2 regions of the Micromonospora sp. NPDC003241 genome follow, and region 1 is predicted to be linked to the other one. Evidence: riboswitches for the same ligand, from Rfam matches in the RefSeq annotation. Region 1 holds a riboswitch; the other holds the start of a gene.
The links. A riboswitch is a leader RNA that binds a small molecule or an ion and turns the genes downstream of it on or off. The one in region 1 is predicted to bind cobalamin.
Positions count from the first base shown of each region.

Region 2: another riboswitch for cobalamin. It lies ahead of bluB (5,6-dimethylbenzimidazole synthase); the one in region 1 lies ahead of metE (5-methyltetrahydropteroyltriglutamate--homocysteine S-methyltransferase).

Region 1 is NZ_JBSFSO010000061.1:29,114-33,531, reverse strand. Features, by position in the region: gene metE (5-methyltetrahydropteroyltriglutamate--homocysteine S-methyltransferase) at 1-1,469, opposite strand, end outside; cobalamin riboswitch at 1,590-1,802, opposite strand; gene ACWDVW_RS29955 (FecCD family ABC transporter permease) at 1,968-3,056, shown strand; gene ACWDVW_RS29950 (ABC transporter substrate-binding protein) at 3,082-4,068, shown strand; gene ACWDVW_RS29945 (ABC transporter ATP-binding protein) at 4,065-4,418, shown strand, end outside.
Region 2 is NZ_JBSFSO010000007.1:95,908-100,325, reverse strand. Features, by position in the region: gene ACWDVW_RS08340 (SipW-dependent-type signal peptide-containing protein) at 1-510, opposite strand, end outside; gene ACWDVW_RS08335 (SipW-dependent-type signal peptide-containing protein) at 520-1,137, opposite strand; gene ACWDVW_RS08330 (VOC family protein) at 1,316-2,053, shown strand; gene bluB (5,6-dimethylbenzimidazole synthase) at 2,075-2,710, opposite strand; cobalamin riboswitch at 2,751-2,952, opposite strand; gene ACWDVW_RS08320 (MalY/PatB family protein) at 3,021-4,178, shown strand; gene ACWDVW_RS08315 (TetR/AcrR family transcriptional regulator) at 4,231-4,418, shown strand, end outside.

The DNA of each region.
Region 1 (4,418 bases):
ACCATGTCGTTGCGCTCCGGCTCGCCGTGCACCAGCACGTCCAGCCCGAGCCGTTCCTGCTCGGCCACCACGTCGGCGATCTCGGCCCGCATCCGCTCGGCGTAACCGGCCGCGTCGAGGCGACCGGCCCGGTGCTCGGCCCGGGCCCGGCGCAGCGCCTCGGTCTGCGGGAACGACCCGATGGTGGTGGTCGCCAGCGTGGGCAGCCCGAGGCGGCGGCGTTGGGCGTCGGCGCGCTGCGGGTACGGGCCGCGTCGGGTGTGCTCGGGCCGCAGCGCCTCCAGGCGGGCGCGGACCCCGTCGTCGCGCCACTGCCACGGCACCGGCGGGGGCGCGGCGGGCAGCTCGCCCACCCCGTCGCGCAGCACCCGGCCGAGCGCGACCACCTCGTCCACCTTCTGCCGGGCGAACGCCAACCGTTCGCGCAGCCGAGGGTCGAGGTCGGTCTCGGCGGCCAGGTCCACCGGCACGTGCAGCAGCGAGCAGGAGGTGGACACGGCGACGGTGTCGGCAAGCCCGGTGAGGGTGGCGCCGACGGCCGCAGCGGCCCGCAGGTCGGTCCGCCACACGTTGCGGCCGTCGACCAGCCCGGCGACCACGGTCCGGCCCGGCAGCGCGCCGTGGCCGGCGAGCCGGTCCAGGTCGCCGGGCCCGGCGACCAGGTCCAGGCCGATCGCCTCGATCGGCGTGTCCAGCAGCGCGGGCAGCGCGTCGCCGAGTTCGCCGAAGTAGGCGGCGACGAACAGGCGGGGGCGGTGGGCCAGCCCGCCGAGCCGGGCGTACGCGGCACCGAGGTCGCGGATCTCGGCGTCGGACCGGTCGCCGACGTACGCCGGTTCGTCGAGCTGCACCCACGGCACGCCGACGTCGGCGAGCGCGGACAGCAGCTCGGCATAGACGTCGACCAGGTCGTCCAGCCGGTCGAACGGGCGGAACCCGGCGGGCGCGTCGGCGGTGGGCTTGGACAGCAGCAGCAGGGTCGCCGGGCCGACCAGGACCGGACGGGTGGTGATGCCGAGCGCCCGGGCCCGCCCGTACTCGGTGAGCGGCTTGTCGGCACGGGCGGCGAAGGCGGTGTCCGGGCCGATCTCGGGCACCAGGTAGTGGTAGTTGGTGTCGAACCACTTCGTCATCTCCAGCGGCGGTTCCTGTGCGGTGCCGCGCGCCATGGCGAAGTAGGTGTCCAGCTCGCCGAGGCCCAGCCGGCGGAACCGGTCGGGTACGGCGTCGACCGTGACGGCCGCGTCGAGCACGTGGTCGTAGAGCGAGAACGTGTTGGACGGTACGGCGGACAGGCCGGCGTCGTGCAACGTACGCCAGGTCTGTTCGCGTACCTGTGCGGCGGTGGCCCGCAGGGTCGGCTCGTCGACGCGGCCGGCCCAGTAGCCCTCGACCGCGGTCTTGAGTTCACGACGCGGACCGATGCGCGGATAGCCGAGCACGGTGCTCGTGCCGAACGGAGTGGTCATGTCGCCAGGGTTCCCTTCCCTCGAGGTCCGGCGGTACGGCTCCGGGGAAGGCTGGGGAGGGCACGGCGCGACGACCGGCCTCGCCCTGGCCCTCCCGCGAGGCCGACGGCGGCGTGCGCGGCTGCGCACGCGGCACGGGCAGGTCTTCGGACTCGTGGGCGCGACCGGCTGGGCCGGTCTCCTACTGGCCGTCGCTTCCCGGACAGGTGTCCAGTGCGTGTGACGGCGGTCGTTCCCACTCACCGCTGCGGGGCAGTCCCGGATTCACACCGGGTTCCCTCTTACGACGCTCCGACCGGACGGCCGGGGCGAACCAGTACCGTCTCGGATCCTAGCGTCCGGATCGCGCCCGACGACCGTCGCGCCGGTGTGATGTCCGCGCCGCGACGCCGGGTCGAGCGGCGGGTGAACAACGACTCATCCGCCTTCCGCTGGCATGATCATGGTGTTAGTTTTTGCAAAGACTTGGCAAGAACAACGACTTTGCGTGGGAGTGCGGTGAGCGTCACCACCCTGCCGACGAGCCGGACGGACGTGCTCGGCGTGGCGGCGCAGCGTCGCCGGACCGGCCTCTGGCTGCTCGCGCTGACTACCGGCCTGGTCCTGACCGGGCTGGTCGCGGTCGGCGCCGGGGCGATCGGCATACCCCCGCTCACGGTGGCCCGGATCATCGGGCACCAGCTCGTCGGGGTGCCCGGCGAGGTGACCTGGACCGGGCCGCAGCAGGCGATCGTCTGGCAGGTCCGGCTGCCCCGGGTCCTGCTCGGCATGCTGGTCGGCGCCGGGCTCGCGGTCTGCGGGGTGGCGTTGCAGGCCATGGTCCGCAACGTGCTCGCCGACCCGTACCTGCTCGGGATCAACTCCGGCGCCTCCAGCGGCGCGGCCGCCGCGATCCTGTTCGGCGCGGGCGCCGGCTTCGGCCAGTACGCGCTCTCCACCAGCGCGTTCGTCGGCGCGCTCGGCGCGTCGCTGCTGGTCTTCCTGATCGCGCGCAGCGGCGGCCGGGTCACCTCCATCCGGCTGCTGCTCGCCGGAGTCGCCGTCGGGTACGCGCTGTACGCCACCACCAGCTTCCTGATCTTCGCCTCCGGCTCCGCCGAGGGCGCCCGGTCGGTGATGTTCTGGCTCCTCGGGTCGCTGGGCCTGGCCCGCTGGAACGCCCTGCTGCTGATCGCCGCGGTGGTGCTGATCGGCACCATCGGCTACCTGACCGTCGTCGGGCGGCGACTCGACGTCCTGGCCATCGGCGACGAGACCGCGCACACCCTGGGCGTCTCGCCGGACCGGTTCCGGCTCCGGCTGCTCGTGCTGGTCTCGCTCAGCGTCGGCATCCTGGTCTCCGCCGCCGGCAGCATCGGGTTCGTCGGCCTGGTCGTGCCGCACCTGGCCCGGCGCATCGTCGGCGCGCCGCACGTCCGCGTGGTGCCGGTGGCCGCGCTGCTCGGGGCGATCCTGCTGGTCTGGGCCGACGTGCTGGCCCGGGTGCTGCTGGCGCCGCAGGAGATCCCGATCGGCATCATCACCTCCCTGCTCGGCGCTCCCTTCTTGCTGGTCCTGATCCGCCGCCTGCACGCCTCCGGTGCCTGAAGAGCCCACCCGTCAAGGAGAACCGATGTTGAAGGCAAGCCGCCTCGCCACCGCCGCCGCCTCCGCGTGCGTGCTGCTCGTCGCCGGTTGCGGCGGTGCCCCCGACGGGCCGGCCGAGGCCGGTCCCGGCTATCCGGTCACGGTGACCAACTGCGGCGTGGACGTCACCTTCGACGCTCCTCCGCAGCGGGTCGTGCTGCTCAAGAGCGCCGCCGTGCCGTACCTGCACGCGCTCGGCGTCCTGGACCGGGCCACCGCCCGCGCCGGGCAGTACCCGAAGGAGTACTACGACGCGGCGACCCAGGCCGAGCTGGACCGGATCCCGCTGCTGACCGACAAGACCGACACCAGCGGCCACCTCCAGATCTCCAAGGAGGTGGTGATCAGCCAGGAGCCCGACCTGGTCCTCGGCGAGGTCGACAACCTCTCCCGCGACACCCTGGAGGCGGTGGACATCCCGCTGTTGGAGGAGCCGGCGATGTGCCCGGAGAGCACCGCCGTACCGAGCTTCGACGACATCTACCGGCAGATGGAGACGTACGGCCGGGTGTTCGGCCGCCAGGCCGAGGCGACGACTGCGGTCACCGCGCTCAAGGACCGGATGACGAAGGTCCAGGCCGAGGCGGGCGACTCGTCCGGGCGTACCGCGGCGGTGCTCTACCCGACCGTCGGCGGCGGCACCACGTACGCGTACGGCACCGGCAGCATGGCCCACCCGCAGTTGGAGGCCGCCGGTTTCCGTAACGTCTTCGGCGACGTCAAGGATCGGGTCTTCGAGGTCACCGTCGAGGAACTGCTCGGCCGCAACCCGGACGTGCTGATCCTGCTCTACGGCGACGGCGACCCCCGCGCCGTCGAGCAGGGGCTCACCGGACTGCCGGGCGCGCAGCAGCTCAGCGCGGTCCGCAACGGCCAGGTCATGACGCAGCTGTTCAACTTCACCGAGCCGCCGACGCCGCTGTCGATCGACGGCCTGGAGCGGATCGTGCAGCGGTTCCGGGAGCAGCCGTGATCGAGGCGACCGGCGTCACCTGGCGCTACGGCGCGAACCCGGTCATCGACGGGGTCAGCGTGACGGCCCGGCCGGGTCGGGTCCTCGGTCTGATCGGGCCCAACGGCAGCGGCAAGACCACGCTGCTGCGGTTGCTCTACGGCGCCCTGCGCAGCCGGACCGGTCAGGTCACGGTGGACGGCGACACGCTGTCCACCCTGCCCGCCCGGGAGGCCGCGCGACGGTTGGCCGTGGTCGTGCAGGAGACCGGCGGGGAGACCGCCCTGACCGTGGCGGAGCTGGTGCTGCTCGGCCGGGGACCGCACCTGTCGACGTTCCAGCGGGCCGGTCGGGCCGACCACGAGATCGCC
Region 2 (4,418 bases), on a different contig from region 1:
CGCGGTGATCGCCGACGACACCGGCGACCCGGGGACCGAGGTGACACCCAGATAGCCGGGCCCGACGATCCACGTCGGCGTACCGGTGAAGGCGGCTGCCGCACAGGTGGTGCTGGTGGTGGCGGTCCGCACCGCGCGGTACTCCAGCGCCGGCAGCAGGGCACCGGCGTTGTTGGACGAACCGGTCAGTGCGACCGTGCCGCCGACGTTCGTCGTGGCGGTGGTGCGGATGTCGAGGTAGGCGTAGAACGAGACCGAGGGGGACATCGCCGTGGCGTTGAACGCCAGCGTCGCGGCGTTCGCCGCCGGGGTGTGACTGGCCCAGCTACTGGACGCGGTCTGCGACTCGGTGCCGAAGACGCTGGCCGCGAAGGACCCGGTGCCGTACTCGCCGTCCGTCCACGCGGCGAGCGTGGAGGTCGTGCCCAGGCCGAGAACCAGGGCACCGGCGAGTACGGCACGGGTCCGGCGGAGCCGTGGTGTCCCGGCCGGCTTTCGACGGTTGACCACGGCCACCACCTATACGGATTCGGCGAGGAGCTGCCAGGTTTCCGTCACCGACGTGCCCTGCACCAGTCCGGAGCCCGCCGTGACGACGAAGCACAGGAACACCGGCGAGCCGGGTGTCGTGGGTGGAGTGCCCTGGGTCAGGTTGAACGACAGCGCGCCGGTCACCGAGTCGAGCGCGGTGCCCTGGGCCACGATCCAGGTCGGAGTCGTGGGCGTCGGGCCGCAGTCGCCGAAGGTCGGCACGGTCGCGATGCCGTAGGTGAGGCCGACGAAGGTGGGCGGCGCGGGGGTGGCCGACGCCACCGTGACGGTCGCGTCGTACGTCGTGGCCGCGGTCAGGCGAACGGCGAACGGGGCCGCGACCACGTCGTCCGGGCTCATGTTGTCGAAGCCGGTGCTGAAGGCCAACGACGCCGCCGTGCCGGCCGTCGGATGCTCGGCGTAGGTCGTGCCGTCCGTGCTGCCTTCCATGCTGAAGCTACCGGCGGTGAACGTGCCCGAGGCGTACTCGGAGTCGTTCCAGGCGGCGAGGGTGATCGTCGCGCCGAGGCCGAGTGCGATCCCTCCGGCCAGGATCGCCTTGAGCTTGCGACGGTTTCCTCGACTGCTCGACTCGCCCGTCGTCATCCCTGTCGCTCCATTCACCTTTGTCCTCCTCGTGCATCCCCGTTGGCGTGCTGTCACGCAGGGACACGATAGAACTCCAATGCGGACAAGTCGGTCATAAAGCCTAAAACTTCACGGAGGTGTATCGACCAGTATCAAGTGAATCGAATTCGAGTCGCGTTGCCGCTAGCATCGCCGGATGGCAACACGGCTCGTACAGATCAACATGAAGGCCCGGGACGACTCCGCGCTGGGCGGTTTCTGGGCGGAGGCCCTCGGCTGGGGGATTTCCAGCGAGGAGCCCGGCGTCACCAACCTCGAACCCGAGGGCGTCGCCTATCCCGACCCGATCGCCGTCTTCGTCGACCTCGTCGTCTCCCCGGAACCCAAGACGGTGAAGAACCGCGTGCACCTCGACCTCGCCACCACCTCGGCGGACCACCACGCCGCGACGGTCGCGCGCCTGAAGGATCTCGGCGCCACCCTCGCCGACGTGGGCCAGGGCGACGTCCCGTGGACGGTCATGGCCGACCCGGAGGGCAACGAGTTCTGCGTCCTGGACCCCCGACCGGCCCACCGGGACGTCGGACCGGTCGCCGCCGTCGTGGTCGACTGTGCGGACCCGCGCGCCATGGCCGACTTCTGGAGCACCGCCATGGACTGGCGTCCGCACGAGGTGACCGACCGCCGAGCGGTCCTGCGCTCCGCTGCGGACGTGGGTCCGTACCTGCAGTTCCTGCGCACCCCCGACGTGAAGACCGGCTGGAACCGGGTCCACCTCGACGTCCGCCCGTACCCCGGTGACGACCCGCAGCGCGAGGCGGCCAGGCTGCGGGCTCTCGGCGCCACCACCGTGGACGTGGGCCGCGACGATCTGCCGTGGACGGTCATGGCCGACCCGGAGGGCAACGAGTTCTGCCTCCTCGCCCCCGGCTGACGCACCCTCGCGCCGTCGGGGTCAGTGGCCCGCCGGCTCCCAGCGGTCCCGGTGCACCGCTGCCCGCCAGGGACGGCGCTGCCGCCAGCCGTGTCGTTCCAGGTCCGGCACCTGCTCCAGGTGGGTGACCGGACCCAGGCACAGCCAGGCCACCGGGCGGACACCCGCCGGGATCCGCAGCAGGTCCCGCACGAACGGTTCCCGGTAGAACGACACCCAGCCCACGCCGAGCCCCTCGGCGGTGGCCGCCAGCCACAGGTTCTGGATGGCCAGGCACACCGAGTACAGGCCGGCGTCGGCGATGGCGTGCCGACCCAGCACCGCCGGCGACCCCCGGTCCGGGTCGTACGTCACCACGACCGACAGGGTCGACTCCCGCACTCCGTCGATCTTGATCCGGCCGAACCGGCGCGCCTCCTCCCCGTCGAGGGTCGCGGCGAAGACGTCCCGCTCCTGCTGCACGTGGCGGTGGAACTCCGCCCGTAGTGCGGGGTCGCTGACCAGGATGAAGTCCCACGGCTGCGACAGGCCGACGCTGGGCGCGGCGTGCGCGGCGGCCAGTACCCGATCGAGGGCCTCGGCCGGAATCGGCGCGCCGGTGAACTGACCGCGGACGTCCCGACGGGCGTGGATGACCTCGTACACTTCGCTGATCATGGGCAGGCTCCCGCTGCGCTCCAGGCCCTGGCCACGGCGCAGGGCAACCAGGCGCGAGGCCGGTCTTCGGACTTCCGGATCGTCACCTCACCGCCCGCCTTCCCAGCCCGGCAGGGCCAGTGGCTGCGCGTGACGCGCGTGGGCGGCAGCTCCCCGGTCACCGCGGCGGGCCCGTGCCGGACTCTCACCGGCTTCCCGATTCTCCCCACCACGGGTGGGGCACCTCGCAACAGTTCGTGCCGCCGAGCACCCTACCGGACACCGTCGTCCGTCGGCGCTGCCGGAAGATCGAGTCACTAGTCTCGCTGTCGTGACCTCCGAGACCACACCCCTGCGGCAGCTCGCCCTGGACCAGCTCCGAAAGCGGACGAGCGAGAAGTGGCGTGCCTACCCGAGCGACGTGCTGCCGATGTTCGTGGCGGAGCTGGACGCGCCGCTGGCCGGGCCGGTCGTCGACGCGATCACCGAGGCCGTCCGGCGCGGTGACACCGGCTACCCCGCCGGCACCGACTACGCCGAGGCGCTCGCCGACTTCGCCCGCGACCGGTGGGACTTCGACGGCATCGCGGTGCAACGCACCACGATGGTCCCGGACGTGATGAGCGGCATCGTCGAGGTCCTCGACGTGATCTGTGGCCCGACCGACGCCGTCGTGGTCAACTGCCCGGTCTACGCGCCGTTCTACCAGGTCGTGGGGCGTACCGGTCGACCCATCGAGGAGGCTCCGCTCGGCGAGGACGGCCGGATCGAGATGGCGGTCCTGGCCGAGGCGTTCCGACGCGCGGCGGAACGTGGCTCCCGGCCCGCGTACCTGCTGTGCAGCCCGCACAACCCGACCGGCACGGTGCACACCGCCGACGAACTCGCCGAGGTCGCCGCGCTGGCGGGCCGCCGTGGTGTCCGTGTGGTGGTCGACGAGATCCATGCGCCGCTGGTGCTGTCCGGGGCCAGGTTCACGCCGTACCTGAGCGTGCCCGGCGCCGAGAACGCCTTCTCGGTCATCTCCGCGTCCAAGGCCTGGAACCTGGCCGGTCTCAAGGCCGCCGTCGCCATCGCCGGACCCGCCGCGGTCGACGATCTCGCCCGCATCCCCGCCTGGGTCAACGAGGGGCCCAGCCACGTCGGTGTGCTGGCCCACGTCGCCGCCCTGCGAGACGGTGTCGGATGGCTCGACGCCCTCCTGGACGACCTCGACGAGAACCGTTGCCTCCTCACCCGGCTGCTGGCCGACCACCTTCCGGCGGTGCGGTACCGGCCCGGAGAGGGCACCTATCTCGCCTGGCTCGACTGCCGCGCCCTCGGCCTCGGCGACGACCCCGCCGCGACCTTCCTCGACCGCGGACGGGTGGCGCTCAGCCCCGGCCCGGTCTTCGGCACCGGCGGCGCGGGACACGCGCGGTTCAACCTCGGCACCACCCCGGAGTTGGTCACCGAAGGAGTACGACGAATGGCCGAGGCGCTGACCTGACGCCGGTGGCACGGCCGGCCCGACGACGCGACGGGTTGCTACCGTGGTGAACATGTATGCACCCGAGGATCGCACTGCGAAGGCGATCATTCGGGACACCGCTCTGGAACTCTTCGGCGAGCAGTGGCCGGCGGCGGCGTCGCTCAAGCAGGTGGCGGAGCGCGCGGGAGTCTCGCAGTCGCTCATCATCAAGCACTACGGGTCACGGGAGGGCCTGGTCGCCGCCGTGGACGCGCACGT